DNA from 2 places in the Lysinibacillus sp. LK3 genome. Region 1 is predicted to be linked to the other one. Evidence: riboswitches for the same ligand, from Rfam matches in the RefSeq annotation. Region 1 holds a riboswitch; the other holds the start of a gene.
The links. Region 1 has a riboswitch for preQ1 ahead of queF (preQ(1) synthase). Riboswitches for the same ligand answer to the same signal wherever they lie in the genome.
Positions count from the first base shown of each region.

Region 1 (16,207 bases):
TGTACTAGTCGAGCAGATTTACCGTAGTTTTAGGATTATGAAGGGTGAACCGTATCATAAGTAAGTGCGGTTTTCTAGGTTTTATACATTCAAAAAGCAGCATTTTAGGGTAAAGAGAATACCTGAAAGATAATTATATATCGCGAAATTTGTAGAAAAAGTATCAGGCACTATTAAAAGTGCCTGATACTTTTTTGTTTTATTGGGAGTGGATTGGGTATTAACTATCATAAGCAAGTTATATAGCAAGAAAGGATTGTAGGAATAATCGAAAGAGAAAGGAGTTATAGCCAACATGTTGTTGAATAAAAAGTTACTATTGGTCTTTAGCACAATCGTAGTCTGCCTTTTATCTGGTTGTGTAGAGAAACAGAAGCTTGAAGATGGATCTGAACTGATCAATAAAAATCAATTTGTTTTTGCTACTTCTGGTGAATTTAAGCCATTTAGTTATATAAATGACGATCTTACAATGTCGGGCTTTGATATTGAGGTTGGTGAAGCGATTGCAAAGGAAATGGGCCTTGAGCCAGTTCAGAAACGAATCAAGTTCAAAGGGATTGTTGAAGGGGTGAAAACGGGAAGAGCGGATGCAGCCGTTGCAAGTCACACGATTAACCCGCAGCGGAGTAAACATGTTTCTTTCTCTACCCCCTATTATTATTCAGGACCGAAAATTTTCACCAGACCAGATAGTAAAATTAGGACTGTCGAAGATTTAGAGGGAAAGGAAGTAGCTGTTGCAAAAGGATCAACATATGCCGATACAGCTTCCAAGTATACAGACAACATCAAAACATATGACAGCGATATTACGGCATTAAAGGCGTTGAGTAGTGGGCGTCATGATGCAGTAATTACAGATTTTGTTACAGGAAAAACTGCTGAAAAGGAAGGTTTTAAGATTAAAGGACAGCAATTAATTAATCGCAGTGAACAAGCGATTGTGTTGCCTCAGGATAATCCAAAGCTATTGAAGCGAGTTAATGAATCTTTGGAACAACTTCGGGAAAATGGAACATTGACTCAAATCAGTATCAAATATTTTGGTGAGGACATTACCGAAAAATCAGAATAAACCAATGCTATAAAAGAAAGGAAGTAGTACTTTGCCAAGTTTTTCGCATTTTTTTCAAATACTAATGGAAACAAAAGGTGTATTCTTTAAAGCTATGCTTTTAACATTAGAGCTGACGGTGGTTTCTATCTTACTGGGAATCATCATCGGACTAGTCTTTGCCTTATTAAAAATTTCTAATATAAAAATTTTAGAACTTATTTCAGATATATATGTCTATTTGGTTCGAGGAACACCACTGATTGTTCAAATATTTATCCTCTACTTCGGAATTAGCGGGATTTTCCTTCTCCCTGATTTTTGGGCTGCTTCCCTTGCTCTAGCGCTACATAATGGAGCTTATATTTCTGAAATCCTTCGGGGAGCAATTCAGTCAGTCGATAATGGCCAATTTGAAGCAGGACGCTCTTTGGGAATGACAAAGACACTGACATTAAGAAGGATTATTCTCCCACAGGCATTCCGTAGAGCATTGCCGCCTTTAGGCAATCAATTTATCATCAGTTTAAAAGATTCTTCGTTAGCCGCATTTATCTCCATGAATGAGCTGTTTAATGTGGCGACAACACTTGGGTCGAATAATTTCGATGAAATGACCTACTTACTCATTGTAGCAGTCTACTATTTATTGCTGGTAGCGTTGATGACATTTGTAGTGAACCGAACTGAATTAAAATTAGCAGTAAGCGACAGATAGGAGCTGAAAAAATTGGACACTAAGGAAATGATTAAAATAAGTCAATTGAATAAATCGTTTGGAGACTTACATGTATTGAAAAATATCGACATGACAGTCTACGAGAGCGATGTTGTTTGTCTAATAGGATCGAGTGGGTCAGGGAAAAGCACCCTCCTTCGCTGCTTGAACTTTTTAGAAAGAAAAGATAATGGCAATATTATAATTGAGGGAAATGAAGTCAATCCACGGACAGATGATCTTAACAAGATTAGAGAAAAGGTTGGGATGGTGTTTCAAAATTTCAACTTATTCCCACATAAAACGGTTTTAGAAAATATTATTGAAGCACCTGTTATGGTAAAGGGTGTAGACAAAGAAAAAGCTATCATCAAAGCAAAACAATTACTGAAAAAAGTAGGTTTGGAGGATAAGTCGGATGTCTATCCTAGTAAACTATCAGGGGGGCAAAAGCAACGGGTGGCGATTGCTAGAGCACTTGCGATGGAACCAGACATTATGCTTTTCGATGAGCCAACATCGGCACTCGATCCTGAGCTTGTGGGAGAGGTTTTAACAACCATGAAAGATTTGGCTGAAGAAGGAATGACTATGGTTGTTGTAACCCATGAAATGGGATTCGCAAAAGAGGTAGCTGATTGGATTGTCTATATGCATGATGGGAGAATTATTGAACGCGGCACACCTGAACAATTTTTCAATCATCCAAAAGAGGAGAGAACACGAGAATTTTTAACTGCAACGATGCTTAAATAAAACTAAAAGGTTCTGAACGGTAATGTTAGGATCTTTTATGGTTTTGCATTAAATATTCGATTACTAGATAAAGCTTGTACAGAAAAACTGCACATAGACTCGTTACAGCCAACCTTATCATGAGTAAGTGAAATTTAAATAGCAAAAGGAGAAATTGCAAAGCGCAATTTCTCTTTTTGCTGGAACTGTACTTATTTAATTATAACTCAACTTCGGTAACTTCATTATTACCATTACCATTACCATTACCATTACCATTACCGTTGCCGTTGCCGTTGCCGTTGCCGTTACCATTGCCGTTGCCGTTGCCGTTGCCGTTGCCGTTACCATTGCCGTTACCATTGCCGTTGCCATTACCATTGCTCGGCTTTTCAACCAATACATCAAATGTTAATGTGTGGTCACCATACGTTGCTGTAATTGTCGTAGTACCTTGACCTTTACCTTTTACAGCCCCTGCTTTTACAGTAGCTATTTTATCATTTGCTACTTCGTAGGTTGCAAGAGTAGTAACATCTTTTTCTGTTGTTCTACCCTCAAAAGTAGTTACTTCAGTAATCTTAACCATAACCTCTTTACCTATTCTAGTTTCAACCTGAGCTTGGTCAATTTCTAGTGTTACGATTGGTGTTTCTACAACAGGTGCTTTTACTGTAACATTTACCGTAACTTCATGATCACCATATGAAATAGTAATCGTAGTCGTGCCCTCACCTACAGCAGTTACTAATCCATTTGCTATTGTTGCAACATTTTCATCTCCCACAACATAAGTTGCTTTTGAAGTTACATCTTCCTCTGTTGCTTCACCTTCTGGAGGAGTAGATGTCTCTGTTACCGTAAGTTGTGCAGATTCCCCAGCTGTTAGGTCTAGCTCAGTTGGATTGACAGAAAGTGTTACTTTTGGTTCAACTACATCTTTTTCAAATATTAGTGCTTCACCAACATTCCCTGCAGCGTCTTCAATTTTTACTGATACAGCATTAGTTTCTGTTGTTACTGGGAATGTGAAGCTACCGTCTTGATTTAATTCAAAAGGAACTGGCGCTTGTATTTCGCCATTCACAGTCGCAATATAGGAAGCTTTTAATTTATCATTTAAATTGTAGTTTAAACCATATAAATATAACTCTTCATTGTAGTCGATATACTTATCTGTTACCTTTCCTGTAGCGACACCTTCAGCTACTGAACCAGTAATTTCTGGTTTAGTTGTTTTCACGATAATTGGTCCAACATAATCGGAAACTACCCCTGATGCCGCAAGACCAGTAAAGTCAATAGTATAGAGACCATCTGGAATTGTTGTGGCAGGTTCTGTTCCCCATGGTTTGTATTGCCCAGCGATATTCAGCGTATAAGAGCCTTTTCCTAGCGCAGTACCTGCATGTAGATAACCGATGTAGCCATCACCATATTCTCCACCTTGAGGATTCATAATATCCCATAGCTCGATATAGTTAGTTGTTACATCGCCAGTTAATGTAAATGAAAGTACAGCTGAATCTTTCACGCCATCTCCATTAAAGGAGAGGTCTGTTTCTGTAATCTTTAAATCTTTAATTTCAGTTACTGCCTCGCTTCCAAAGTCAGCTGCGAATGGCAATGAAATTTCTGTAGCACCACCGCTGATGTGAATATACCCCAGTATTTCCGAGCCGTTTGGAGCTGTAGCTTGTGAAGCCGTTAATGTAAGATTTAACACTTGCTCACCAACTAGATTAAATGTTGGCTGGTCGACTGTAACAGTTGCATCACCAAATGATTTTGTCACATCAATTGATACATTATAATTACCGCCGTGCCCCTTTATATCTTTTACTAAAACTTGTTTCGTTACGGAAATATCCTGGTCTTTAAGTGATTGTGGACCAAAAGTAACTGTCCCTTTTAAGTTTTCTGAAACAGCTCCTGTTCCATCTAAAATTGCACTATCCAATGCATAGGCAAGAATTTCTGGATGTGCTGCAGCATAAGCATTTACACGACCTGCACCTTGAGAGAACACATCGTATTTTGTTTTATCTAAAACCTTTGCTGTATTAGAAAGCGCCACTTTTATGTCGAACGCATTCCAATCAGGATTTGCTTGTTTAAGTAATGCAACAATACCTGTAATATGCGGTGTTGCCATAGAAGTTCCTGTTTTACGATCATATGCCTCTGCATAATCTGCATTAGGGAAGTCCTTTTTATACATTGGAATCGTTGACATAATGTTTGTTCCAGGTGCACTTACATCTGGTTTAATATCAAAGTTTGGCGTAGATGGGCCACGGGAGCTTGAATCGTTTACTTCATCTCCCAGTGTCTTTGTGGAAGTAAATTGACTAAAGCTAACTTTTCCAGTTCCACCGGCTAATGCAGCACGAATTGCATTGCCATCCGTTTGGGACATATCAAATGTTGGTAGAAAAGCAAAGGAATCACCCAGGAATGTACCTGAAATATTAGGTGCATTTGTTCCACCAGCAAAGTTATGAATAATTGTGGCGACTGCTCCATTTGCCTTTGCATTCGCAATTTTATCAACAAATGCGATACTGCCACGAGAGATTAATGCCACTTTACCTTCTACATCAATTCCCTCATAGTCTTTTACTTCTCCGTTTCCAGGAATAGCAACTAGGTCAAATTCTCCTTGAAGCTGTGTTGCTAAATCCCTTCCAAAAGTTGTTCCCATTAATGGGAGCTGTTTTGTTAAGTTGTAGTCACCAACTGTAACATTCACTTCACCGTTATACATTGTTTCTGGATTTGTTGTGTTACCCACAGCAATTCCTAAACGAGCGGTTGCAGGCGTGCCCATTGTTCCTCGATTTGGGCCGGAGTTCCCTGTTGCAATTACTCCGATTGTTCCAGCCATCATTGCATTATTAATAGCAAATGAACCAGCGTCCGTTTCAGAGTTAGCCCCCCCACCAAGAGAAAGGTTGATTATGTCCATTTTTTCTGTTACAGCCGTTTCAATTGCTTTAACAATACCAGATGTAGCCCCACTTCCATATGCACCAAGAACACGGTAAGCATAAAGGTCTACTTTTGGAGCAATTCCTTTAATGCCGAAATTGTTAGCTCCAATTGCTGCAATGGTTCCAGCAACATGGGTACCGTGAGAAGTATAGAACGAGCTTCCCTTTTCATTAAATTCAGGTGTTCCAGCAGGACGCTCAGAAGGCAAGGTTTCCGATGCATCGTCATCTGCCCGAGGCTTTGTGTAAGTTGATGAATTTGGAATGAAGTTTTTCCCACCCTTGTAAATTCCGGCGAACTCAGGGTGATCTGTGTCAATACCAGTATCTAATACTGCTACCTTTATACCTTGTCCTTCAATTCCTTCATTCCAAAGCTGTTCGATGCCGAGGAAAGAAATACTTGTATTCATTTGAGCCTCTAATTGATCTTCCTTAATCAGTTCTGATGATTTCATTGTATTATCTTCAGATGCGTAAACAATTGCATCAGGTTCAATTAATGTTATTCCTTCTATTGAAAGCAGCTTTGGGAGATCATTTGCTTTCACAGTTGCTGCAAAACCGTTTAAAACAGTATCAAATGTGTAGCCTTGAGTCATTTGAACATTTTTAGTAGCTAATTCTTTCTTAACTTGTGCTTGTTGAGATTTTACATTTGATCGAACTTCATTTGCTCGCGCATTAGAGAACTTTTGGCCTTTCAATTGGCTCATTCCTTGCTCTAGTGCCACAGGCTTTTCAGATAAATGTACGATGACTGCAACTTCTTGATTGCCTGATACATTTTGTAAGCTTTCGTGAAGAGTTGGACCATCTTTAGACAAGCTTAGCTGTTCAGCGATAGCCGCCTTTAATTGAAGTATACTTTCACTTTGGCTATCCTGCTTGAATGGTTTCGAATCTTCAGCATTAGCACTCGATAATGGAACCAATAGAAAAAGCACCATAACGAAAGCTATCATACTACTTAAAAACTTCGTAAACTTAAACTTTTTCAAATCTCATTTCTCCCTCCACTCTTAATTATCACACTTTTCAGTTTAGTGTGATATTTCCAATTTATCACAGGTGAGATAATTCGAATATCGTAATATTGAAAAATCTCAAAATATTGATAATTAGTATTACTTTGTCAAAAATGAATTAATTCTATTTTCCTAGTAATTTAATAAAAAAGTAGAACTTTCAAATGAGTATTGACTTACAGTAATTCATACTTTTTATCATTTAAGAGTTTTATAAAAAATCTATTTGACGTCCTGTATTATTTTTTGTACGATATTGAAGAAAAGAATGCCCGAACTAGAACGGGAGAGGTTCATAGCTGATACCCTCTATAAAAAACTATGGAAACATGACAATATGCCATGTCCATATCGGACGTGGCTTTTTTTATCTGTTTACTTATGTTTTAAATAGAATGATTGGTGATACCTCTCTTGAAAAGTGTTGGGAAACATTTTACAAGGAGGTTTTTTTATGTCTGGCAGAAGTCATGAAGAAGGATTAAAGGATTTGACCCTATTAGGTAATCAAGGTACAAAGTATTCCTATGATTATGCACCTGAGGTATTAGAGGCAGTGGATAATCTTCATGCTAATCGAGATTATTTTGTTAAGTTTAATTGTCCAGAGTTTACTAGTTTATGTCCGCTTACAAATCAGCCGGATTTTGCAACGATGTACATTTCATATATCCCAGATAAAAAAATTGTTGAAAGTAAATCTCTAAAGTTGTATTTATTCAGTTTTAGAAATCACGGCGATTTCCATGAAGATTGCGTTAATATCATTATGAATGATTTAATTGCATTACTTGATCCAAGATATATAGAGGTTTGGGGGAAATTTACTCCACGTGGGGGTATCTCGATTGATCCATGGTGTAACTATGGGAAGCCAGGAACTAAATACGAAGAAATCGCCAATTATCGTTTAATGAACCACGATCTTAACCCAGAAAAAATTGATAATCGATAAATGAAGCAAGACAGAGGTTTTTAGCTACCCTCTTAAAAAAACTAAGAAGAAAGCAGCACTTTTTCTTAGAGTGCTGTTTTTTTCGATATAAGGGAGTCTATATAGATGAAAAAGGAAAAAGCAATTGTAGTATTTAGTGGAGGTCAGGACAGTACAACTTGTTTGTTCTGGGCAAAAGAACGCTTTGAAGAGATTGAGGCAGTAACTTTCGATTATGGTCAAAGGCACCGTCTTGAAATTGACTGTGCGAAGGTGATAACAGAGGAGCTTGGTATCAAGCATCACATACTTGATATGTCTCTCCTGAATCAACTTGCTCCGAATGCATTGACACGACAAGACATAAAGGTGAGGGACGGAGAAAATGGTGAGCTCCCATCGACTTTTGTGCCTGGCCGCAATCTCCTTTTTCTTTCATTTGCGGGCGTTTTAGCGAGCCAAGTAGGGGCAAAGCATATTGTAACAGGTGTTTGTGAAACTGATTTTAGTGGATATCCGGATTGCCGAGATGTCTTTATTAAATCCTTAAATGTAACGTTAAATTTATCGATGGATGATTCCTTTGTGATTGATACACCCTTGATGTGGCTGAATAAGGCACAAACATGGGAATTAGCTGATCAGCTTGGGGCACTTGAGTTTGTACGACAAAGAACGTTGACTTGCTATAACGGTGTCATAGCAGATGGATGTGGTGAATGCCCAGCATGTAAATTGCGAAATAAAGGGCTTGATGAGTATTTAAGTTATAGGAAGGAGTCTTAAGGCATGTCAGATTTTAAAATCGTTGAGAGACTCCAGAGAATTGATGTGGATATTCAAAGAAATCAATTGAAATACCATGCAAAGCGTGTTCTTATAAGCAAAGAATTTACCTTCGATGCTGCTCATCATCTACATCATTATGAAGGGAAATGTAAAAATCTACACGGGCATACCTATCGAGCTATATTAGGACTGAGTGGCTACACTGATGAACGTGGTTTGATGATCGATTTCGGCGATATAAAAGAAATATGGAAACAAAAAATAGAGATTCATTTGGATCACCGTTATTTAAATGAAACGCTTCCACTCATGAATACGACGGCAGAGAATATTGTTGTTTGGATTTACGAAAAGTTGACTGAGGCCTTGCGTGATGAAGGATATAACGGTGTACGTGTAGAGTTTATCAGGCTTTACGAGACTCCAACAAGCTATGCAGAAGCTAGAAGGGAGTGGATGGAAGTTGAGTAAAGTACCTGTTATCGAGATTTTTGGGCCAACGATTCAAGGAGAGGGTATGGTCGTTGGCCAGAAGACAATGTTTGTAAGAACTGCGGGCTGCGATTATTCCTGTTCTTGGTGCGATTCATCGTTTACATGGGATGGCAGTGGAAAGCACCTTATTGTCCAAATGACAGCGGAAGAGATTTGGTCTGAGTTGAAACGTTTAGGGGGCAATGGTTTTTCATTTGTCACAATTTCAGGCGGCAATCCTGCACTCAATCCGAATTTAGCAGAGCTTATTGCCATTTTAAAAGAAAATGACATAAAAATCGGGGTAGAAACACAGGGGAGTAGGTGGCAAAAGTGGATGTATGAAATTGATGAACTGACAATTTCACCAAAGCCACCTAGTTCTGGAATGACCACAGACTACTCGGTGCTCTCTTATATCTTCGAAAAACTTAAAGATCGGAACAGCAATCACCATGTATCCCTCAAAATAGTCGTTTTTAATCAAGAGGATTACGATTATGCTAAACAAATTCACCATCGATATCCCATGATTCCTTTTTATCTTCAAGTCGGTAATGATGATCTCACGGCAACTGATAATTCACAATTAATGATGAATTTATTGGATAAATATCGTGCACTGATTGATAGAGTAATGAAGGATGAGGATTTAAGAGATGTTAAAGTACTGCCACAGTTACATGCCCTTGTGTGGGGAAATAAAAGAGGCGTGTAGGGTGCTCTTACAAAAATTAAATTTACTTGAGGAGTAATAGTTTGAGAATATTATTTTATTTATTATCTATTGTTATTGCTAATGTGGTAACGGCAGCATTTGCACCTTTACATTTTGGTATGTTTATTGTCCCAATGGGAACGCTTTTAATTGGGGCAACCTTTATTTTTCGGGATCTAGTACAAAATAAATATGGTAGAAAAAAGACGTATTTATTTATTATTACAGCTTTAATTTTATCAGCTGTGGTGTCATTCCTACTAGGTGATACACTTTTAATTGTGGTAGCCTCAGCACTATCATTTGTTGTCGCTGAAACGGCTGATACTGAAATTTATACTCGATTAAAATTACCAATGGCTTGGCGTGTGTTCTACAGTGGTCTTGTTGGAGGATTTCTAGATTCTGCAATTTTCGTAGTAATCGGCTTAAGTCCACTTGGTGCCAATATATTGCCATGGGAAGCGGTACCTGCCGCCATCTTGGGGCAAATTATTGTGAAGACGATTATACAAATGATTGGCGCAATTATTTTAAATAAAGTTGGGCCAATGAAAGAAAAATATATTATTCCAGAATAATTATTCCTTATTATGAAGATACGGATCACAAGTAAGCTTTTTAAAAACAGGCCCATTCGCTTTATTCGAATGGGTCTGTTTGATTTATATTCTTTCTAATGTACCTCTTGCATTTTTTATGCTGTTTTCTTTTGTTTAAGGTCTAAATGATAACTAAAGAAAGTTAGTAGACTTGCACTGACGGCAACTATACCACCGACCCATGTGACATTCATCAAATTTCCTTGATGATATACAATGCCGCCTAATGCAGACCCAAAAGCGATGCCTACGTTACTTGCCACGGGCATAAGAGAAGCAGCGAGTCCTTTAGCATCTGGTTTATAAATTTCGGCCAAATCTATTAAATAAAGTTGAGTAGATGTTGTTAAGAGGATGGCCATTAGTGACATTAGTCCGATGTTCGCTAATCCTAAAGTAAAATGGTTTGTTGTCCAAAATAAGCTTGTCAATACAATAGCTTGTGCGAGAAAGACAAACCGAAGTCGGCCGATGGCATTGTGAGTGGCAATTTTACCGGCAAGAATGTTGCTGAAAATCGAAAGAAAGCCGTAGCCGAATAAGATTAAACTTATAGAATTATTTGGTGCACCCATTCCCTTTAAAATAGGAACAAGGTACGTAAAGACTGCATAGGTTGCACCAAACCCGAGAGCAGGAATGAAAAAGGCAATTAAAATTCGAGGCTGAATTATTAAAGAAAATTGATCCCGTATTGAGCTTCGTACTTGGCTGAGTCGAGTAGGTAAGACAAAAAAAGATGCCGCAAACGCCAACCCTCCGAGAAGAGTGGTTAACATAAAAGTGGCATTCCAGCCGTACCATTCAGCGATTACAATTCCAATGGGTACTCCAACTACATTGGCCAGTGTAAAACCACCGAAAACAAATGATATAGCAAGGCCGCGTTTATTAATCGGCATGGTTTCGCTTGCAACAATCATGGCTAGAGAGATCAATACACCTGTTACAATCGCGGTCATAACCCGAAGTATAAGGAGCATAATATAGCTCGTTGAAATTACACACAGAGCATTTAAGGCAATGAAGGAACCTATCAAAAACAACATCCATTTACGCTTTGGAAAATGGCTTGTTGCTGACATCACGAGTGGTGTAGCGATGGCAAATGTGATAGCGAACGCAGAAACGAGTGTGCCTGCTTTTGCATTTGTCATATGAAGGCTTGAAGAAATATCAGTTAAGATCCCGACAATAACAAATTCGCTTGTCCCAAGAACAAATGTTAATAATGCAAGTGTTAAGATAAGTAACCAATGTCGCTTGGATAACTGTGTATGATGCATAAATACCTCTTTCTTTGAAGAATGTAACTGTGCTACTTAGTAGACACACAATTTAAACATCATATCATAAAATGCATTTATGAGAAATTAGATTGGTTTTCTGTAAATAACAGTGTTTGTTTCCGGTTATTTTCCTCTAAAGAAGGATTTTGTAAATATTACTCGAATTTTTTAATTGGAAGATTAACTTTACAATTTTATCAATTTGATATCTATACATAATAAGGGGATAAGGGGGATTCACATGATTCAATTCCTTCAGATGGGAGCAAATACAGTTATAAGTTCCCAAAAAGGTAGTGTTACTATTAGCTACGAAATGTCTAATTCGATCGATATTTCGTTAACTGCATTCCTTTTAACGGATGTAAACAAGGTACAAGGAGATAGCGGCATTATATTTTATAATCAACCAACTAGCTTATCTGGTGCAGCTACCCTGATACCATCTGAGATTGTAGGGAATATAAAAATACATAAAATGAATTTTGACATGAGTAAAATCCCTGAAGGTATTACTAAAATAGCTATAACACTTACAGAAGATAATAGCCAAGGTTTTTCAAATGTGAAAAATTTAAAGGCAGAAATATGTACTGATAACAATATTATCAATTTAGCACCAGCTAATTTTGCAAATGAAAATGGAATCGTAGTATTAGAATTATATCTAAGAAGTAGTCAGACAAAGGTGAGATCTATTTGGCAGGGATTTGATTCTGGGTTAGAGGGGTTATGTAAAAATTACGGTGTTGAGGTTGAACCTGAAGAACAAAACAAGTTTTCTAAATCAACAACTATAAAAAAACAAATGCTGATAGAACCTGATCAATCATTAAATGTTCCAGAAAGTACAAATAGACAAAGCATGTTATCACAGATAAATCTTGAAAAGGTAAAAGGGAATGTCAGTCTCACCAAAGGTCAAAAGCCAGTTATCATTGATAAAACGCCTGAAATTACTGCTACGGTATCATGGCAAACTGGTACTGACTACGATATATATGCTTTAGTCTATACAAAGGATGGTCAGCAGATCGATGTAGCTATGTTTGGGGCGAAAAATACACCTCCACTTAGGAGTTTTCACAACGGGGTAGTCGAACACATGGGGGATGTTGGGAGAGATGCTGGTTCAACAAAAACTGAAGTAATCAAATTGAGATTAAATAATAATGTTTTAGCTGTTGTTCCTGTGGTTTATTCCGCCCAATCAAATGGCACAGGCTCATTCTACAGATATAAGGTGTCTATGAGTATAGATAATCATAATGGAACCTCCGTTACTATTTTTGCTAAAAATGCTAATAATAATGATAGAATTTATTCCTGTGTACCTGGAATACTTCATAATACTCCAGATGGTGTGATTATCAGCCCATTAGAGCTTTATAGTGAACCAAATTCTGAACGTAGACCTAAGCTGAAGATGGGCTCTTCTAATATGGTAGAAGTTCTAATGGATAAAGGCCCAATAAATGATTACAAGTAAAAGCAAATAAAAAGGAGAGTGGCGATAGCCAATCTCCTCTTATTTTTTCTCCTTTAGTTCGTGGGCAATATACGTAGCTAGTAATTCACGGACTTCATCCGTAGAATGTGCACCCAGTAATTGAACTCTCAATTGACTAGCCCCTTTGAAGCCACGTACATATATTTTAAAGAAACGTTGTAATGCTTTAAATGAACGTGTTTCGAATTCCTTGGAATAGTGGTCATGAAGGTTAAGGTGTAAGTATAGTAAATTAAGGTATTCTTTGGCACTATGCTCTTTAGGTTCCTTTTCAAAGGCAAATGGGTTTGAAAACACCCCGCGCCCAATCATTACACCATCGATACCGTATTGCTCAACTAGTTTTAGACCTGTTAAACGATCAGGAATATCACCGTTGATCGTCAGTAATGTGTGGGGAGCAACTTCATCACGTAGTTTTTTGATATCTCCAATTAATTCCCAATGTGCAGCGACCTTGCTCATCTCTTCCCTTGTACGGAGATGAATAGAAAGATTGGCGATATCCTGTTTTAAAATATGTGTAAGCCACTCACGCCATTCTGCTACAACCGTAAAGCCAAGTCTTGTTTTGACACTGACGGGTAAGCCTCCTGCTTTGGCTGCTTGAATAATATCTGCGGCTAGGTCAGGATGAAGAATTAATCCAGCTCCTTTACCTCTTTCTGCTACATTATCAACTGGGCAACCCATATTAATATCAATTCCCTTAAAGCCTAATTCCTTCATACCAATACTCATTTGACGAAAATGTTCAGGGTTGTCTCCCCAAATATGTGCAACAATAGGCTGTTCATCTTCTGTGAAAGCTAAGCGGTTACGTACATTATCTAACCCATCTGGATGACAATAGCTTGTCGTATTGGTGAATTCCGTAAAATATACATCGGGTCTCCCTGCTTCCTGAATGACATGACGAAATACAACATCTGTCACATCCTCCATTGGAGCTAAAATGAAGAATGGCCGTGGTAAATCAAGCCAGAAATTTTTTTGATTCATTGCTAAAAATCCTCTCTTTCCAAAATACTACCTTGCAAAAAGATATCATATTTACTTTATTTCTACATAGTTAATTGGCTTAGCTTAAGGATAGAAATGCATCATTGTAATTAGACTTTGGCGCTCTTAGATTAGAAAGTAATTAAAAATATCCAACAAAATCCTGTATTATCCATAATGATATAATATGTAATATAATGTAGAAATTTAGGGGGAGAGTTGAAGTGGGAAAATATAAATATAAAACAATCGGTGTGAATGATGTACCCACAATGGCTGAATTACTCGAAAATAGACAGAGCCTTGAGGGTGAAGTATATCCATTTCTAAACAACAGCTGTCTTAATGCTGAACATATAACAAATATGCTTGAAAACTTATTTGCTCATAATACTATTAAGGGGATTGGAGCATTTATTAAAGATGACCTAGTAGGATATTTAATCGGAGTCATCAAGAATGACTCTCTAAGAGGCAGACATGTATGGGTACCATATGAAGGGTTGGCAATCAGAAAGGATCAATCCGCTGAGCTTATTAGAAAATTATATGCAGAGATTTCAGTGGTATGGCTAGAGCAAGGTTGCTTTATGCATTACACGATAATTCCTCTTGGAAATCAGGCTTACTATGATGCCTACCAACGATTAAGCTTTTCTATACAACAAGTACATGGGGTCATGAACATTGGAGATTATAAACCATTTGAAAATACATGTAATGCAGAGATTAGGGTTGCAAATAAAATGGATAGTGAAATGATGGGGAAAATGTCTAGGATCATTCAATCGTATCAAAATTCCGCACCTACATTTGAGCCTGTATTCCCTGAGGTTGTCATGAGCATAAAAGACTCATATAAAAGTATAGTAGAGGAGAATGATGATACATGTTTCGTTGCAGTAAAGGATGGGCAGGAATTAGGATTTCAAAAATATTATCCTATACATTCAGATTTGATGACACCTGAGCATGCAATAGAGCTAACGATTGCAGGTACTTACGCTTCTCAAATGGGAAGAGGTGTGGGAAAAAAGTTGATGAATGAAGGCTGTAGAAGGATGAAAGAGGCGGGCTATGAGAATATCATTACAGATTGGAGAATAACTAATCTTGCTGCATCGGCATTTTGGCCTAAGTGCGGTTTTAAGCCAGTAGCCTATAGAATGGTTAGGTACATTAACAGTGATATAGCCTGGGCAAACTTTAATAACCCAAGTATAGGATTATTGTAAATTTAGTTAGATTTATTAAATTCTGCTGTTATAAAAGAATTCAAACAGCTGGCTAGACACTTAAAATTTAGTTTTAGATTGCTTGCCTATACTTCGTAAATATTGACATTTATTTTTTAGACAACTAAGCTTAATGGAAAAATAGTGCTGGGGGGCTGCCAGTGGAATTTATTAAATTAAATTGTCCAAATTGTAATGGGAAAATTGAATATAAAGAAGAGCAAACATTCAAATGTCCTTTTTGTGATACGGAAATCATGTTGAAAGAGAATAAAATTTATTATGTTGATCAAACGATTAATAATTATTATGGAACAGCTTCTCCTCATACAACATCCCGTCCAAAAACAAATTTAAAGCTGCTCTTTATGATACCAATTGTCATGATGTGTGTATTCCTTGGGTATTTTCTTTTAAGTAGTAATCAAATAGAGGATGGAAACCGTGAAGAACTATCCGTTCGAACAATGCCTGAAAGTGAAGTTCTTCTGTTCTTTTTAAAAGATATTTTTGATAAAGGTGGGACGATGCCAGCAAAAGAAGAGATTGCAAGTATTCGATATTTGGCTGCCTACTATTCTGACGATCAATGGCATTTTGATTATAGTCTAGAAGATCCTTTTACAAATAAGGAAGCTAAAATTTCTACTTATATCATTATGGATAAATTATTAAATACGCAAAAAATTGAACAAAAGGACTTTGAGGCCTTTACTGGATTAACGGTTTTAAAGCTCATGAATGATTATGAAATATCACAAAGTGAAAAAGTAAGCTTCCAACATCTTGAAAACTTAAAAAGTTATACAGGTAGTTTTAATGAATCATTTAGTAAAATCGCAGGATATTTTAGTGATAAGTCTAATGTTAAAGAGCTCTCTATCCAAATTAGAAGTAATGATGAACTTGCTTTATTATTAGAGTTCCCCAATCTTCAATCTCTAGAACTATCTTATGTGGCTGAAGAGGTGACAGATTTTCAGATTCTAAATAAATTATCGCTGAAATCACTTTCCTTAAAATCAATTAATGATTTAAAGTGGCTGTCTACACTAACTAATCTAGAATCGTTAGCAATAGACATTAGTGAAGCTACAGATTTTAGCCCACTATACTCATTGAC
Region 1 is NZ_LDUJ01000029.1:44,735-60,941, forward strand. Features, by position in the region: gene rlmH (23S rRNA (pseudouridine(1915)-N(3))-methyltransferase RlmH) at 1-64, shown strand, start outside; gene VK91_RS19565 (transporter substrate-binding domain-containing protein) at 296-1,078, shown strand; gene VK91_RS19570 (amino acid ABC transporter permease) at 1,110-1,775, shown strand; gene VK91_RS19575 (amino acid ABC transporter ATP-binding protein) at 1,803-2,531, shown strand; gene VK91_RS19580 (S8 family serine peptidase) at 2,731-6,504, opposite strand; PreQ1 riboswitch class I at 6,814-6,860, shown strand; gene queF (preQ(1) synthase) at 6,986-7,486, shown strand; gene queC (7-cyano-7-deazaguanine synthase QueC) at 7,592-8,251, shown strand; gene queD (6-carboxytetrahydropterin synthase QueD) at 8,255-8,725, shown strand; gene queE (7-carboxy-7-deazaguanine synthase QueE) at 8,718-9,446, shown strand; gene VK91_RS19605 (VUT family protein) at 9,488-10,027, shown strand; gene VK91_RS19610 (MFS transporter) at 10,144-11,334, opposite strand; gene VK91_RS19615 (TerD family protein) at 11,579-12,826, shown strand; gene VK91_RS19620 (tRNA-dihydrouridine synthase) at 12,866-13,849, opposite strand; gene VK91_RS19625 (GNAT family N-acetyltransferase) at 14,074-15,084, shown strand; gene VK91_RS19630 (leucine-rich repeat domain-containing protein) at 15,246-16,207, shown strand, end outside.

Region 2 (16,207 bases), on a different contig from region 1:
CCATCTTGAAAATATGTCTTTTTCATTTTCTTTTATACTAGCAGTAGAGACCAATGCGGAAAAACGATGTGTGACAACGCCCCTCCATAAAGAGTAGTGAGGACCTTTGCTAAATTAATGAGCTGGATTGGAAGGCTACTAGACTCCCATAAGATAGATCGGCACCCCCCACACATGAAATTAGGGAACCTGCAACGGTCATTCATTTACACCATTCATAAAAACACTATTGATGAAATTTTTTACACTATGAAAAACGCCCATACAAGTGTATGAGCGTTTCGATATTAACCTAATAGAGCACGGTCTGAATTCATTTTTTCCCCGCGAATACGTTCAAACTCGGACATTAAATCAGGAATTGTTAATTCATGTTTGCGATCTTCACCAACTTCTAAAATGATTTGGCCTTTATCCATCATAATAAGACGATTCCCTAAATCTAATGCTTGCTGCATATTGTGCGTTACCATTAATGTCGTTAAATTATCTTTTTCCACTAAGTACTTCGTAATACGGGTAATTAACTCTGCACGTGATGGATCAAGTGCAGCCGTATGCTCATCCAGCAATAAAATAGATGGCTTTGTGAAGGTAGCCATTAAGAGCGACAAAGCTTGACGTTCCCCACCTGAAAGTAAACCTACCTTAGCAGAAAGACGATTCTCAAGATTCAAACCAAGCATCTCTAGCGATTCTTTAAAAAATTCACGACGCTTTTTGTCCACACCATTGCGTAGTCCTCTATGCTTATTTCGAGAGTATGCTAATGCTAGATTTTCTTCAATTGTCATCGTAGGTGCAGTTCCTGCCATTGGGTCCTGGAAGACACGCCCAATGTATTGAGAGCGTTTATATTCAGGCAAACTTGTCACATCATTACCATCAATCAATACTGTACCGAAATCGGGTGTTAAAGCACCAGAAATCATATTCATCATCGTTGATTTACCTGCACCATTACTACCTATTATTGTCACAAAATCACCGGGCTTTAAATGTAGGTTTATCTCCGCAAGTGCAATCTTCTCATCAGGTGTTCCTTCATTAAATACCTTATTAATACCATGTAATTTAAGCAAGGCCATTACCTCCCTGCTCTACTTTTTTTACTTGTGAAAGTTCTGCAGCACGTTTAGCTTTACGTTTACGTTCTTTACTCTTATTAATAAATTGCGGTAAGATCAGCGCCAAAATAACGATGATCGCTGTAATTAATTTCATGTCTCCTGAATCAAGGAAATCTACACGTAATGCTAAAGCTAATATAATACGATAAATGATGGCTCCTGCAATAACTGCAAACGTTGTACGGATAATAGTTTTAGTCCCAAAAATAGCTTCACCAATAATAACGGATGCGAGACCGATCACAATCATACCAATCCCCATACTAACATCAGAGAACTTCGAGTATTGTGCGATTAAAGCTCCAGAAAATGCGACAAGCGCATTGGAAAGACCTAGCCCCAAAATGATAAGTGTGTCTGTATTTGCAGAGAAGCTGCGAATCATTCGTTTATTATCACCAGTTGCTCGGATAGCTAGCCCAACCTCTGTCTTTAAGAACCAGTCTGCTATTAACTTAATTAAAATCGTGATGATTAATACAACAATCAGCACACTCCATGTACCTGGTACATGCTGAAAGCCTATGCTTTTTAATAGGTTATTGATAGCATCATCGATCCCTAAATTACTCCAAAAAGATTGAAACTTTGAAAAGATTGTTTCAGAGTTTAGTAGTGGAATATTCGGGCGACCTATCGTATTTTCTGCAGTTAACCCCATGATACGTAGATTAATCGAGTATAAAGCAATCATCATTAAAATTCCTGATAAAAGCGGATTAATCTTTCCTTTCGTGTGAAGAATTCCTGTCATACATCCAGCAATAAATCCAGCAACAATTGCCACTAAAGTCGCTAAGATTGGGTGGTAGCCAAGCAAAACCATTGTTGCTGCAGTTGCCGCCCCTGTTACAAAGCTTCCATCAACCGTTAAATCCGGAAAATCTAACACCCGAAATGTTAAATATACACCAAGTGCCATAATTGCATAGATGATTCCTTGCTCCACTGCGCCAAATAATGCTAAAAACATCGTTGAATCATCTCCTAAATCTCTTTATTATTTATATCACTTGTAAAATGAAGATAAAGCGGGGATAGTGCACCCCGCTTCGTTTTACTGTTCTAGAATTTCGGCACCCCAAGAATCTTTAATTTCGATGCCTAAATCATCTGCAACTTTTTTATTGATTAATAATTTCAGATTTTGTGGGTATTGTGCTGGTGTATCGGCAGGTGTCGCTTCACCTTTTAAAATTTTCACAGCCATTTGACCTGCTTCATAACCGATATCGAAATATTCAAAACCATAAGCAGCTAAACCACCACGTGCCACAGAATCTAATTCTCCTACGATTAATGGTAATTTATTCGTATTGGCAACATCAATTACCGATTCTAATGCAGAAACAACTGTGTTATCAGTAATAATATAGAAAGCATCTACTTTACCAATTAGAGATTCTGTCGCTTGCTTTACATCCGCTGAAGTGGATGCTGATGCTTCTACCACCGTTAAACCTTGTTCATCCATAACCTTTTTCACTTCTGAAACTTGTGCAACTGAGTTTTGCTCACCTGCATTGTAGACCATCCCTACTTTTTTCGCCCCAAGTTCTTTTAGGAATGCTACTGTTTTAGAAATCGTTTCAGGATGTAAATCGATTGTGCCTGTAATATTTTTCCCTGGCTTTTCCATTGAGTCAATTAACTGTGCACCAACAGCATCTGTAACCGATGTAAAAATAATTGGAATATCACTTGTTGCTGTAGCAGCGGCTTGTGCAGAAGGTGTAGAGTTTGCAAAAATTAAATCTACGTTTGCACTTACTAGATTGTTAGCAATCGTTGTGTTAAGGCTATTATCTCCCTGTGCAATTTGTGGATCGTAGTCAACTTTTAAGCCTGCATCTTCAATTGCTTTTTTAAAGCCTTCCGTTGCTGCGTTTAACGATGTATGTTCAACAATTTGAGTAATCCCGATTTTATATGTTTTATCATTTCCACTCTCACTTGCATTGTTTGATTCATTTCCTTTTGAATCTGTTGTACCTGAGCCACCGCTACCACAAGCAGCAAGAAGCAACACTAATCCAAAAAGAAGGAATGACAACTTCTTTACATTGCTTTTCACAAATAATCCCCCCGATTATATTCTCGAATATCTATCGCACTTTATCCAAACAAAGTGTGAATGTATCGCTATATTATCGTTATTATCGAGCTCCGTCAACAACATTATGAATGTTCTGACTTTTAAAAGTGACAAAATATTTTAGTTTTTCATTTAATTTGGCGCTTTAAACCGCTAAACTACGCTGTTTTAGTTAATCGATTTCTTTTTTCAACATAGTAAAAAATATTTATGACAATTTTGCGACGATAGGACATTATAGACAAAGTCTGACATTTGACTTCTACTAGATATCTATAATAGAATATTTACTTGTGTGAAAGCACCGTGGTTCGTAACCATCCCACGAAAAAAAACTAAGGAGAAATGAATATGAAGATAAAATTTTTAGCAGCAAGTGGTATCATTGCGGCTCTATATATAGCTGTAACCATGCTTGTTGCCCCATTTGGTTTTACAGAGGTACAGTTCCGAGTATCTGAGATGTTTAACCATTTAGTGGCCTTTAATCCACGCTTTGCCGTAGGGATTATTATTGGTGTATTGATCTCTAATCTCTTTTCACCACTTGGCATTTACGATTTAGTTTTTGGTGTAGGTCATTCAATGATTACTCTTGGCCTGTTTATTTTAATCTGTAAATTTGTCAAAAATATTTGGGCACGTTTAATTATTAATACATTGCTCTTTACATGTACTATGTTTATCATTGCCTTTGAGCTGAACTTGGCTTTAGAGTTGCCATTTTTCTGGACTTGGCTAACAGTCGCGGCGGGTGAATTTGTTGTATTAGCTGTAGGTGCACCGATTATGTATGTTTTAAACAAACGCCTTCACTTTAAAAATTTGATTTAACTGACGGATCTTTTTAGATTCGTCTTTTTTCTTGACACTATTCTGAAAATACTCTACAATTCTTTCTAATAAATGCAAGGAAGAAGAGTAGTAGCAAGCATTGTTACTTTTAGAGAGCTGGTGGTTGGTGCAAACCAGTAGTACAGACTTGTGAATGGACTTCAGAGCAGCCTTATCAAATGTAAGGCCGTTTCGCTCCCCGTTACCGGAGCAGGAAAGCGCGCAAAAATTGCGAATGAAGGTGGCACCACGGTTACTCGTCCTTTTTATGAGGGATTGGAGTGGCTTTTTTTTTGGAAAAATTAGCATAGAGGAGTCGAGTTAAGATGAGTACAGTAGTAGAAAAAAAGGGATATTTCGGTGAATTTGGTGGAAGCTTTGTTCCAAAGGAGCTTCAAAATGTTTTAAATAGACTAGATGAGAATTTTCAAAAGTATAAAGAGGATGATGATTTTAAGCAGGAATTAGATTACTATTTCCGTGAATATGTCGGTCGTAAATCCCCTCTTTATTTTGCAGAGAATTTAACAAAGCAATTAGGTGGCGCAAAAATCTATTTAAAACGTGAAGACCTTAACCACACAGGCTCCCATAAAATCAATAATGTATTAGGACAAATTTTACTAGCTAAACGTATGGGAGCAAATCGCGTGATTGCCGAAACAGGGGCAGGTCAACATGGTGTAGCAACAGCTACAGCGTGTGCCATGTTTGGAATGGATTGCACGATTTATATGGGCTTGGAAGATACAAAACGTCAGGCATTGAACGTATTTCGCATGGAACTTCTCGGAGCGAAAGTTGTTGCTGTCGATAAAGGGCAAGGACGCTTAAAGGATGCAGTAGATGAGGCATTCGCTGACTTAGTAGAAAACTATGAAACAACATTCTATTTATTAGGCTCAGCAGTTGGACCACACCCCTTCCCATCAATGGTTAAACATTTTCAATCAGTGATTAGCCGCGAAAGTCGTGAACAGATTTTAGAAAAGGAAGGAAAGCTGCCGACAGCTGTTCTTGCCTGTGTAGGAGGCGGTAGTAATGCCATTGGGGCATTTGCTGATTATATTGCAGACGAAGATGTTCGTCTTATTGGAATAGAGCCAGACAAAGCTGCTACCTTAAACGAAGGAACACCAGGAGAGCTACACGGCTTCAAATGTTTAGTACTTCAGGACGCAGAAGGCAACCCACTACCTACCTATTCAATAGCAGCTGGTTTAGATTATCCAGGTGCGGGGCCTGAGCATAGCCATTTGAAAACAATCGGTCGTGCTGAATATGTGACCGTGACAAATGAAGAAGTTTTAGATGCCTTCCAAGTACTTTCTAAGGTTGAAGGTATTATTCCTGCTCTTGAAAGCTCACATGCAGTCGCACATGCTCTAAAATTAGCACCAACTTTATCATCTGAGGAAAGCATTATTATTAATATCTCTGGTCGTGGCGATAAAGACGTTGAACAAGTCTTCCACATGCTAACTAAATAACTCAAAAAAGAGCGACTTCCATTTACGGAAATCGCTCTTTTACCTATACCAATGATTTAGGATAAATTTCTGCTACATTATCTCGCAGCTTCGCTTTCAGGAATTTTCCGACAGATGTCTTTGGAATTTCTTCTAGAAAGACGACTGCATCTGGTACCCACCACTTGGCAAATTGATTTTCTAAAAAAGCAAGAAGCTCTGGTTCAGTTACTGATTGTCCCTCTTTCAATACAACACAAGCTAATGGACGCTCCTGCCATTTAGCATGGGGCATGGCAATGACAGCCGCTTCTAAAACGGCATCATGAGTCATCAGCGCATTTTCCAAATCAACAGAGGAAATCCATTCCCCACCTGATTTAATAAGATCTTTCGTACGGTCCGTAATTTTAATAAAGCCATCTGCTGTTCGTACAGCAATATCACCAGTATATAACCAACCATCTCGATAGGCATCTGCTGTTCGCTCATCACGATAGTATTCGTTGGAAATCCATGGGCCTTTTAAACGTAATTCCCCCATTGTTTCGCCATCCCAAGGTACCTCCCCCGCCTCATTAATAATACTAGATTCGATACCTGCCATTGTCATCCCTTGCATCGCTCGAGCTTCAATACGTTTTTCAATCGGCCAATCTTCCATCCATGACATATAATTAGACAATGCCACGATTGGTGTAGTTTCCGTCATGCCATAGACAACAATATAAGGAATTCCATATTTTTCTTCAAATGTCCGAATGAGTCGAGTTGGTGAAGCCGATCCACCACAGCATATCGCTCTTAAAGAACTAATATCTCGTGCTTTCTTTTCCTGTTCCTGTAAGGCACCTATCCAAATGGTTGGAACACCAGCAGTTAATGTAACCTTTTCTTGTTCGATTAAATCCATTATTAATGCTGAAGTAAATTGCGGACCTGGTAGAACTTGTGTAGCACCCACATTGACACTAGCAAAAGGCAAGCCCCATGCATTTGCATGAAACATGGGTACAATCGGCATCACGACATCTCTTTCCGCAATTCCCATAGAGTCAGACATACTCAGCATGATACTGTGTAGTACTAAACCCCGATGGGAATAGACAACCCCCTTTGGATTCCCTGTTGTGGCGCTTGTATAGCACATACCGGCAGGTGCTTCTTCATCAATATCCTCTGGAAATTGAAATTCTTCATCAGCAGTAGCTAATATGTCCTCATAGGATAAAACATTTTGTAATGTAGTCTTTGGCAAAGCTGGTTCATCCGTCATAATGATATAATGTTTCACTGTCTCAAGTTTTGGCGCAATATTTTCAATGATCGGTAATAAATCTACATCGACCATTAAAATCTCATCTTCTGCATGATTAATAATATAGATCAAATGCTCTTCTGATAAACGAATATTTACCATGTGTAAGATTGCCCCTGAGCAAGGCACAGCAAAATAAGCTTCTAAATGTCGATGCTGATTCCACGCAAAGGAGCCGACTTTTGTTCCTCTTGTCATCCCAAGCTTCGTAAGGGCATCTGCTAAACGACGCGTTCTTTTTGCCCACTGCCCATATGTTAAACGATGTATTTTGTGTGGGCTTGTCCGTGAAATAATTGATTTTCTTGCAAAATAGCTCTCTGCTCGTTTAAAAAAACTAGTTAAAACTAATGGTTCTTGCATCATAAAACCCATCATCCCTTCATTTGTGAATTTCCCCTTGTGAAAATATCATAGCATCAATTTAACTGAATACTATTAATATTCCGAATATTATTATATTTTAATTTCATAATTTAATCTATATATTCCAATAATTTTCTTTTATATATAAAAAAACGGATGAAGTCTAGTCTTCACCCGTTGCCTATCTATTATGAAATTGCTTTTTTATGCAGTTTAATTTTCAATTTTTCTAACATATCTACCGTCATTTTAGCTAAATCATATTCTGCTTTGAAGCCCCATTCTTTTTGAGCCGCTTCAATATTTAAAGAGTTTGGCCAGCTATCTGCAATGGCTTGACGAACAGGATCTACCTGATAGCTCATTGTGAAATTTGGTAAGTGTTTCTTGATTTCAGCCGCGATTTGCGAAGGTTCGAAGCTCATGGCTGTAATATTAAAAGCATTGCGATGAACAAGCTTACTACCGTCTGCTTCCATTAAATCTACAATAGCTTGTAAGGCATCTGGCATGTACATCATATCCATAAATGTACCTTCCTGAATATACGATGTATATTTGCCTTGTTCGATGGCTTCATAGAAAATTTCTACTGCATAATCTGTTGTACCACCACCTGGAGGTGTTACATAAGAAATTAGCCCTGGGAAGCGTACTCCGCGTGTATCAACACCAAAACGATTGAAGTAATAATCGCATAATAACTCACCCGCTACCTTATTTACCCCATACATAGTTGTTGGTCTTTGCAAAGTATCCTGTGGTGTATCTTCCTTAGGTGTAGACGGACCAAACGCACCAATTGAGCTTGGCGTGAAAAATTGCATATTTAACTCACGTGAAACTTCTAACGCATTCATTAATCCACCCATATTTAAATTCCAAGCTAACAATGGATTTCTCTCTGCTGTAGCTGATAATAATGCTGCTAAATGCATCATCGTATCTGCACCGAAGTCCTTTGCTAAATCATGCATTCTTTGTCCATCTGTCACGTCCAATATTTCAAATGGGCCCTTAGTATGTTCAAGTTTTCTAATGTCTGTAGCAAGTATATTGTCCTCTCCATAAATACCACGAAGTTTTTCTACTAGCTCAGAACCAATTTGACCAAGTGCTCCAGTAACAATAATCTTTTTCATTTCCCAAAACCTCCACATGTGAACAATTGTACTTTCAGAAAGTACAAAAATACTTTAATAAACATTGATTTAATAACACTTTCAATGAAATTCATTATAATGTGTTCGTTTTGAAAATACAACAATTATATTAATAATATTCCTTACAAAGAACATACAATCCCTTATTCACAGTATATGAGAACATGAAAAATATTGTGCTACAAAAATATACAAAACACATTTGTACATCTCAAAAACACAAATCATTTACACTTTCATAAGCTAGTTTTGTAAGCATGCAAAAAAAGGGTCTTCTTTGCTATTTTTTGCAAAGAAGACCCTTTTTTAATATTATTCTTTAATATTAAATTATATCGAAAAACGTTTGACAGCTATTTGCAAAACTTTTGATACTTTGCGCAATTCCTTAATATAATTATGGAACTGTTGCTGAGCTTTTAATTGATCAGCTGTTAACGTAGCAACATGCTTAGTAGACACGGCATTCGTATCGGATAAGGCTGTCAGCATACCCGCATCCTCACTTACCTTCTGCGTGTGATTGGCAATCTCTTGAACCGTAGCAGATACTTCCATAATATATGGCTTAATAGTATGTACTTTTTCTAAAATTTGATCAAAACTTGACGCAGTTTGTCCTGTAACAGCTACACCTTTTTCAGTCGCTACTAAAACCCCTTCCATCATTTGTACCGCATAACTCGAATCTAGATGGATGTTCTGTACAATGGATGTAATCGTTTGTGTCGATTGAACAGTTTGCTCTGCAAGCTTACGAACCTCATTAGCCACTACTGCAAAGCCTTTACCATGCTCTCCTGCTCTAGCGGCTTCAATTGAAGCGTTTAAAGCCAGTAAGTTAGTTTGCGCTGTTATTCTTTCTATTACTTCAATCATTTGATCAATCGATGCAGCCCGCTCAACTAAATTAAAGATAGCTGTATTAGATTTTTCAACCGCCTGCTTAATAGCTTGCATTTGTGTTAAATTAGCCTGTACAATTTCAGTTCCACTTTCTGCATCTCTGGCCGTTTTTTGTGCAAAACTTTCTACAACCTGAACCTTTTCTAAAATAACCTGTACATCATTTAAAACCTCCTCTAAGGAAGCAGTATTCGAAGCTAGTTTACTAGAAGAAGCAGACGTTGACTCTGAAATAGATTGTACATCCTTCGCTATTTTTAATGTCGTTGTTGATGATTGCTCAGAGGATTTCTGCAATTTCCCTGTCATTTCTTCTACTTCATAGGCACTGTCTGTGACAGTATGGAGTAGTCGTTTCACCTCTGTTACCATTTGATTGTATGACAGAACTACTTCACCAAGCTCATCATGAGCTACATAACTTGCATTGGCAGTGAAATCACCTTGTTCTGCTCGTTTTAATAATGACTTTAGTTGACGGGTTGGCACATTGACTGCCTTCGTTGCAATAAAGCCGATAAGGATAACAAGCAAGACAACCGCTAAGCATACGCCACCTAGTAACCAGTAGCCAAATTGTACATCTTTTTGATAAGCCTGCTGTTGGTCTTTTGCTCGTTGAACCAAATAATTTTGCGTGTCTTCTAATAATGCATGACTTTCCTGACTAATTGGTAAAAATGTTTGCACATAAAACTGATCTAGCTCACCATGGTTCAATTGCTTAAAGTTCTCAATGGCTTCTTCCTGCTTCTTAAGCAATGACTTATACTTCTTAATTTGATGACTCATCTTCTTGTCAATTTCTTGGCTATCTAGATGATCTAAAGGCTGCGCCATGTTTTGTAAAATGGCTGTCATTTCTTTATCGTCACCCTTCGAATCTACTATAAAATCTAATCGACGCTGTGATTCTTCTAGCTCATTTAGCCATCCAATTGGGACCAGTCCCTGTGTGTAACTCTCACTTGCATGCCACGACATTTTCCTTAAATAATCTACACTGAATACACCTAGCAATACATTCGATAATACACAAACAATCATGAGTACAAGTAACTTGTCCTTCACCTTAATGAAACGGAAAAAATGCATGATCCTTGGCTCCTCCTCCAACTCTTACCAATAATGATAGTATAGAGATATAAAGCCAGTGTTATATTTTTGTAAATTTTAATCGAAATATTAAGAATTTATACCCATCATTTAGTTTTATTTAGGTAATTTAACTCGCTAAATTAGCCAGATTATTGCTACTTATTCATACTATTTTTAGAAAAACATTCGCAACCTTCCATACATTGTAAGCGTTCATACTAGAGAATGGAGGTGTTACATTTGACGCAATTCAAGAAGTTAGATTGGAGTTTAGTAATAAGTCTTCTTTTACTCGGCGCTATTAGTTGCCTTTTTGTCCATTCTAGTAGTGTAAATTTTGAACAGTATGCAAGCTCCTTTATTATCAAACAGTTTTTATTTTATGTCATCGGATTAACCATCATGCTTGGAATATCCTTGCTTGATATTGAACAGTTGAAGAAGATTGGATGGCCATTTTACTTCCTAATAGTTGCTTTAACGGCTGGTCTTATTGTTGCTCCTGAAAGCATTGCTCGAACGATCAATCAGGCAAAATCATGGTATCAAATCCCGTTTTTAGGTTCTCTCCAACCCTCGGAATTTTTAAAGTTCGCTTTTTTAATAGTTGTGAGTAAGGTCATTATTGCTCATCAAGAGAAAAATGTCCGCCCCTCCTATCTAGCAGATTTTTGGTTACTTATAAAAATCGGGCTAATTGTCCTTCCTCCTACGCTACTTGTTTATAGACAACCCGATACAGGTATGGTCATGTTGTATATGGCAATGATTTTACCGATGATTTTCTTTTCAGGTATTCATAGAAAGCTTCTTGTCGTATTTACGGCTGTTCCTCTAGTTATCATCAGTACGCTGGTAGTGCTCTATGTCAGATTTAATGAATTTTTTACAGAGAAGGTTTTAGGTGCTCTATCAGGACATCAGATTTCTAGAATTTATGGATGGCTTCAGCCTTATGAATATACAGATTCTTCTTTTCAAGTACGCCAAGGCTTTATGGCTATCGGGTCAGGAGAATTTGTGGGCAAGGGCTATCTACATAACAATGTCTATGTACCAGAAAAACATACCGATTTTATATTCTCTGCTATTGCAGAAGAGCTAGGTTTTATTGGAGGAGCATTTGTAATCGCGCTACTTTTTTTTGTTATCTATCGTATTGTCGTTATTACGGTAGTAGCGCGAGACCCCTTTATGACTTTAATGGGGGCAGGTATTTCAAGCTTACTAGCCTTTCAAATTACTCAAAATATCGGCATGACCATTGGGCTTTTACCTGTCACAGGTGTCACCCTACCCTTTTTAAGCTATGGTGGAAGTTCGTTATTATCCAATTTTATGCTTATCGGAATCGTCATGATCATTCATCATTCATATAAGGGGTATATGTTTAAAGTAGGAGACTGACAAAATGCAAGTAGAGACATGTATATGCTATTCTCTACTTGCTAAGTTAAGGGGGATTAATTCGTTAAAAACTTCTTCATACTTGCATTATATTGATCGATAAATAGCTTTGCCTCATTATATGGTAATCTTAAAGCAGCTAAAGCGGCACCACCTACCGGTAAGCTATAAGCACCCACGAAGTCATACTGATTACTATTCTTTTTATCAATAGCGATTAATTTTTTAGTAAATAGCTCCAATTCATTAAAAACGCCACCAGCTAGCACTACTTTGACTTGCTTATGTGCAAACGGGTTTTTTTTGTAACAAGCGTCTATACTTTGATAAAAAACATGGCACACTTGATCAATAATTGTATTGGCTTCTCCATCACCACGTTTAGCGCATTCAATTGCAACCTTACTTAAAGGTGATATGGTATCCCGCGGATGTCCTTCGCCATATACCACTTCAATTATCTGCGGAACGGATTGTAATCGAAAATATTCTAATACCGCTGCTGTTAGAAGCGTTTCAGGACCTCTTTTGTCGAATGCTTTAAATACCGCTTTTAATGTGCGAATGCCAATATCATAGCCACTGCCCTCATCATCAAAAATATAACCCCATCCTGCTGTACGCTCAATTCTTCCAGATGCATCTATACTGAGTGTAATCGCACCCGTACCAGAAATTTGTACAATGCCTGGCTGCCCCAAGGTTCCCGCATACAGCGCGTTCATTCCATCATTCGATAGTGATAGTTGACAGTCTTTCGGTAAAAGCGAGGTTAATAATGCATAGGTAATTTTCTCATTATTATTTTCTGTTACACCAGACAGGCCAGCATGGCACTTTGTAATGTGTTGAAATTCGTGAGGCTGTTGTCTTTTTAAATTATTTATTAATTCTGTTATCGTCTCTGTAAAATGCTCGAAGCTCATGGATGTGGGATTACTTTTGCCTGTTTCTGCTAGCGCCATAATTTGCCCATGACATGTTGAGATTGTTGCAATCGTTTTCGTTCCACCGCCATCTATTGCCAAAACATGCAAGTGCCTTCACCTCTATACAATTTTAATTGTAGATACAATTTCTCCTACCTCTACCCCTGCATCATTACGCACAAATGCAGGAGACAATGCTTTAATACGCTCAATTGTTTCTTGATTTGTATACTGCATTTGTTCCAATACAGAAGCAATTACATTGGGCCACGGACTTTCGGAGCCATTCATAATTTTCAAGGCAAAACTTACTCCTTCATTTCTTAGAGCAAAACAGTATACACCCTGTGCTCCGCCCTTCGCCACAATATTAGGGTCCTTTAATAATGCTGTACAAATAAAGTTTTGCGCTGCAATGATATGACTCTCTTGATTCATTACTGCTGTAAGTTTTATTACTGCTTCACGAATTAGTTCATCATCAATCAATTCTGGTCGTGCTAACTTTAAATAGGCAATGGCCATGTTTTTTAGCGGAATCGCAAAGACAGGCGCACCACAGCCATCAATCCCTGTACGAATTCTCTCTATCTCATATTCACTTAAATAGGCAATATATTTTTTTATCATCTGTTGCAGTGGATGTTCTGGATGACAATATTGCTTGACATCATAGCCATTTGCTAAACATGCAGTTAAAAATCCTAAATGCTTGCCCGCGCAATTATGAAAGAGTTTCCTCTTTTCAAATCCCTGTTGAATATACTGTGTTTTAGGTTCCTCATTTAGTGGAAAGGATGCTGCACAAATTAAATCACTTTCATTAATAGGGAGTTTTTCCAGCAAAGAGACTAATGCCTCTTGATGATAAATTTCACCTCTTTGCGAAGCCAGAAATAATGCACTTTCATTTGAAGTAATTCCGTATTTTTCTATAAAATCAGTCATAAAAATGGGAATGGCTTGAAATGGTTTTGCTGCAGAACGAAAATACACAGGCTCATAGTCTTGACCTACAGAGACGAATTCTTCCTTCGTTAGATTCACAGCACTCATTTGTCCATAATGCACATTTTCCATTAATCCTGAACGATACTCCTTTAAAAATTCTGAGTAAGCCACGAATCAACCAACCTTTCTTTAAACAGACAGCAACTGCTTTTGTGCTTGTAATGCCGCTCCTTTAACAACCCCTTCTTTTAATTGATTGGAAAACTGCAAATCAAAGTAGGGTTGTAATTCCTTCCATATATACTGTTTACACTTTTCACTAAGTAGTTTTTGAAATGTCACATTGTGCTCAATAATTTCTCCACTGACGATGACAGCCTCTGGTTCGTATAAACAAACTAGATTATTGATGGCTATAGCTAGAAAAGTAGCTACATCTTGTTGAATATCGATCGCCCATTGCTCACCTTGATCAACACACTGCAAAATCTCTTCTATTGATTGAATATTAAGATTTTTAGGCGTTCTTTTTAACAGCGTAACTTCAGAAACATACATCGATAAGCATCCTCTTTTACCACAGTGACACATTTCACCAAAGGGATTAATCGTTATATGACTTATTTCTCCAGCTTTATTTTGAATGCCACGATACACTTCTCCATTTAATAATATGGATGCTCCTATTCCCGTTCCAATTCCGACTAAAATACAATTTGAATACAGTGGCGTATAGATATCACCAATTTCAGCAATGATTTGCATTTTTAATTCATTATCTACGATGACTTCACAACCAAAAACACCATTTAAATCTTCTCTTATATGGCAGTTTTCCCACTTCAATTGCTCAGAGGAAACGATAATTCCTTCCTCGTTATTGATTACTCCTGGAATTCCTATCCCAATGCCTAGTAATTTATCCTGAGCAATCTGATATTCTGTCATGATATTTTCTATAGATCGTTTAAGTAGATATATAGCTTCTTCGTATTGATGCTTGATGCTACATTTGACTTCCTGAAAGGCAATAAGCTTCCCTAAGAAATCTAGTATACCTATTCGAATAGTAAAACAGTCAATTTCTATCCCAATCGTATATAAAGCATCTTCTCGCATATGAATTAACGTAGGACGTCTACCAATGGCTGTTTCTTCCGATACCCCTTCAAGAATAAAGCCTTCCGCTTCTAGCTCCTGCACAATACGAGTAATAGTCGTAGGGCTCATTTTTGTATATTTTGATAATTGAATTCTTGAAATTGGCGCCATCTGCCTTATTGCGTCAAGCACAATATATTTATTTTGTCTTCGCATTTGTACTTGATCTTGCTTTTTCAAATTAGATTCAACCCCTATTTAAACTTTTCTATGAATTGTACAGCTTCTTTGATGTCTTTTTCGGGATTTGATCTCACTTCTCGTTCAATAGTTAAATAGCCATTGTATCCGATTTCTTGTAAAGCTGAAAAATAAAGCTCGAAATTGACATCTCCATGACCTAATGGAAGTTCTCTGAAAAACTCTCCATTTTCCACCATTTCTTCTATTTTATCATGAGATGTTCCAGAATCGTATCCTAAGTACCCGTACACATCTTTAGGATTCGTTGACTGCAGTTGAATACCATCCTTTACATGTGTATGTACAATATATTTCTTTAATAGTTTGACTCCAGCTACAGGATCATCTTTTGTTACCATCACCATATTGGCTGGATCAAAATTAACCGATACACCGTTCGTTGATAGCTTATCTAAAAACTCTTTTAATGTTTTACTCGTTTCTGGCCCTGTTTCAATCGCAAAATAAGCATCTAATGATGTAGCATATTGTCCTAATTCTTCACAAGCTTCCAGCATTGTTTGATAGATTGGGTCATTTTCATCTTCAGGAATAATACCGATATGGGTTGTAACAATGGATGTTCCTAGGTCCTTGGCTAATTGCAGTATTTCTTTTGATTTTTTTATTTTTCTGGCATTTTCTGCTTTATCTTGGAAGCCATGTCCTCCTAAATCTCCACATAAGGCGGAGATTTCTAGACCTAACCCTAAAATATACGCCTTCAATTCTGCTCTTTGTTCAGCATTTAGGTTATCGGGGTCCAGCTCACCTGAAACGGCATACATTTGTACCCCCTGTGCCCCAACTTCTTTCGCCTTTAACAAACCTTCACGAATAGGTATACGAAAGCTGTCTACTATCACACCGATTTTATTATCCAATTTCACCATTTTAATAAACAACCTCCTTTCCTTCAGTTGCAGAAATATAAATACCTTCTAAGATTTTCATAATTTCTACCCCATCCTCCACAGGTGCAACTGAATCATAATGATGAAGGCAACAATCAACAAATGAATTAATTTCATTTTGAAAGGCAGTTGCAAAATCAAAAGTTAGATCGTTAATTTGAGGATGAATATTTAAAATCGTATTATGCTCTTCACTTACAATTTTTAATTCAGGCTCTAGCTCTGCTCCACCGTTCGTGCCATATAGCTTAATACTTATTTCATCTTTTAAAGCATGTAGTGT
Region 2 is NZ_LDUJ01000017.1:165,018-181,224, reverse strand. Features, by position in the region: gene VK91_RS13325 (ABC transporter ATP-binding protein) at 288-1,082, opposite strand; gene VK91_RS13320 (ABC transporter permease) at 1,075-2,103, opposite strand; gene VK91_RS13315 (ABC transporter substrate-binding protein) at 2,188-3,204, opposite strand; PreQ1 riboswitch class I at 3,526-3,570, shown strand; gene VK91_RS13310 (QueT transporter family protein) at 3,577-4,059, shown strand; T-box leader at 4,128-4,327, shown strand; gene trpB (tryptophan synthase subunit beta) at 4,386-5,549, shown strand; gene VK91_RS13295 (long-chain fatty acid--CoA ligase) at 5,593-7,212, opposite strand; gene VK91_RS13290 (L-threonine 3-dehydrogenase) at 7,401-8,354, opposite strand; gene VK91_RS13285 (methyl-accepting chemotaxis protein) at 8,706-10,376, opposite strand; gene VK91_RS13280 (FtsW/RodA/SpoVE family cell cycle protein) at 10,620-11,786, shown strand; gene VK91_RS13275 (N-acetylglucosamine kinase) at 11,843-12,823, opposite strand; gene VK91_RS13270 (asparaginase) at 12,836-13,837, opposite strand; gene VK91_RS13265 (ROK family transcriptional regulator) at 13,856-15,007, opposite strand; gene VK91_RS13260 (sugar phosphate isomerase/epimerase) at 15,022-15,903, opposite strand; gene VK91_RS13255 (Gfo/Idh/MocA family protein) at 15,905-16,207, opposite strand, start outside.
Region 2: it holds a riboswitch for preQ1, as region 1 does, so the genes downstream of both, VK91_RS13310 (QueT transporter family protein) here and queF (preQ(1) synthase) in region 1, are expected to answer to the same signal.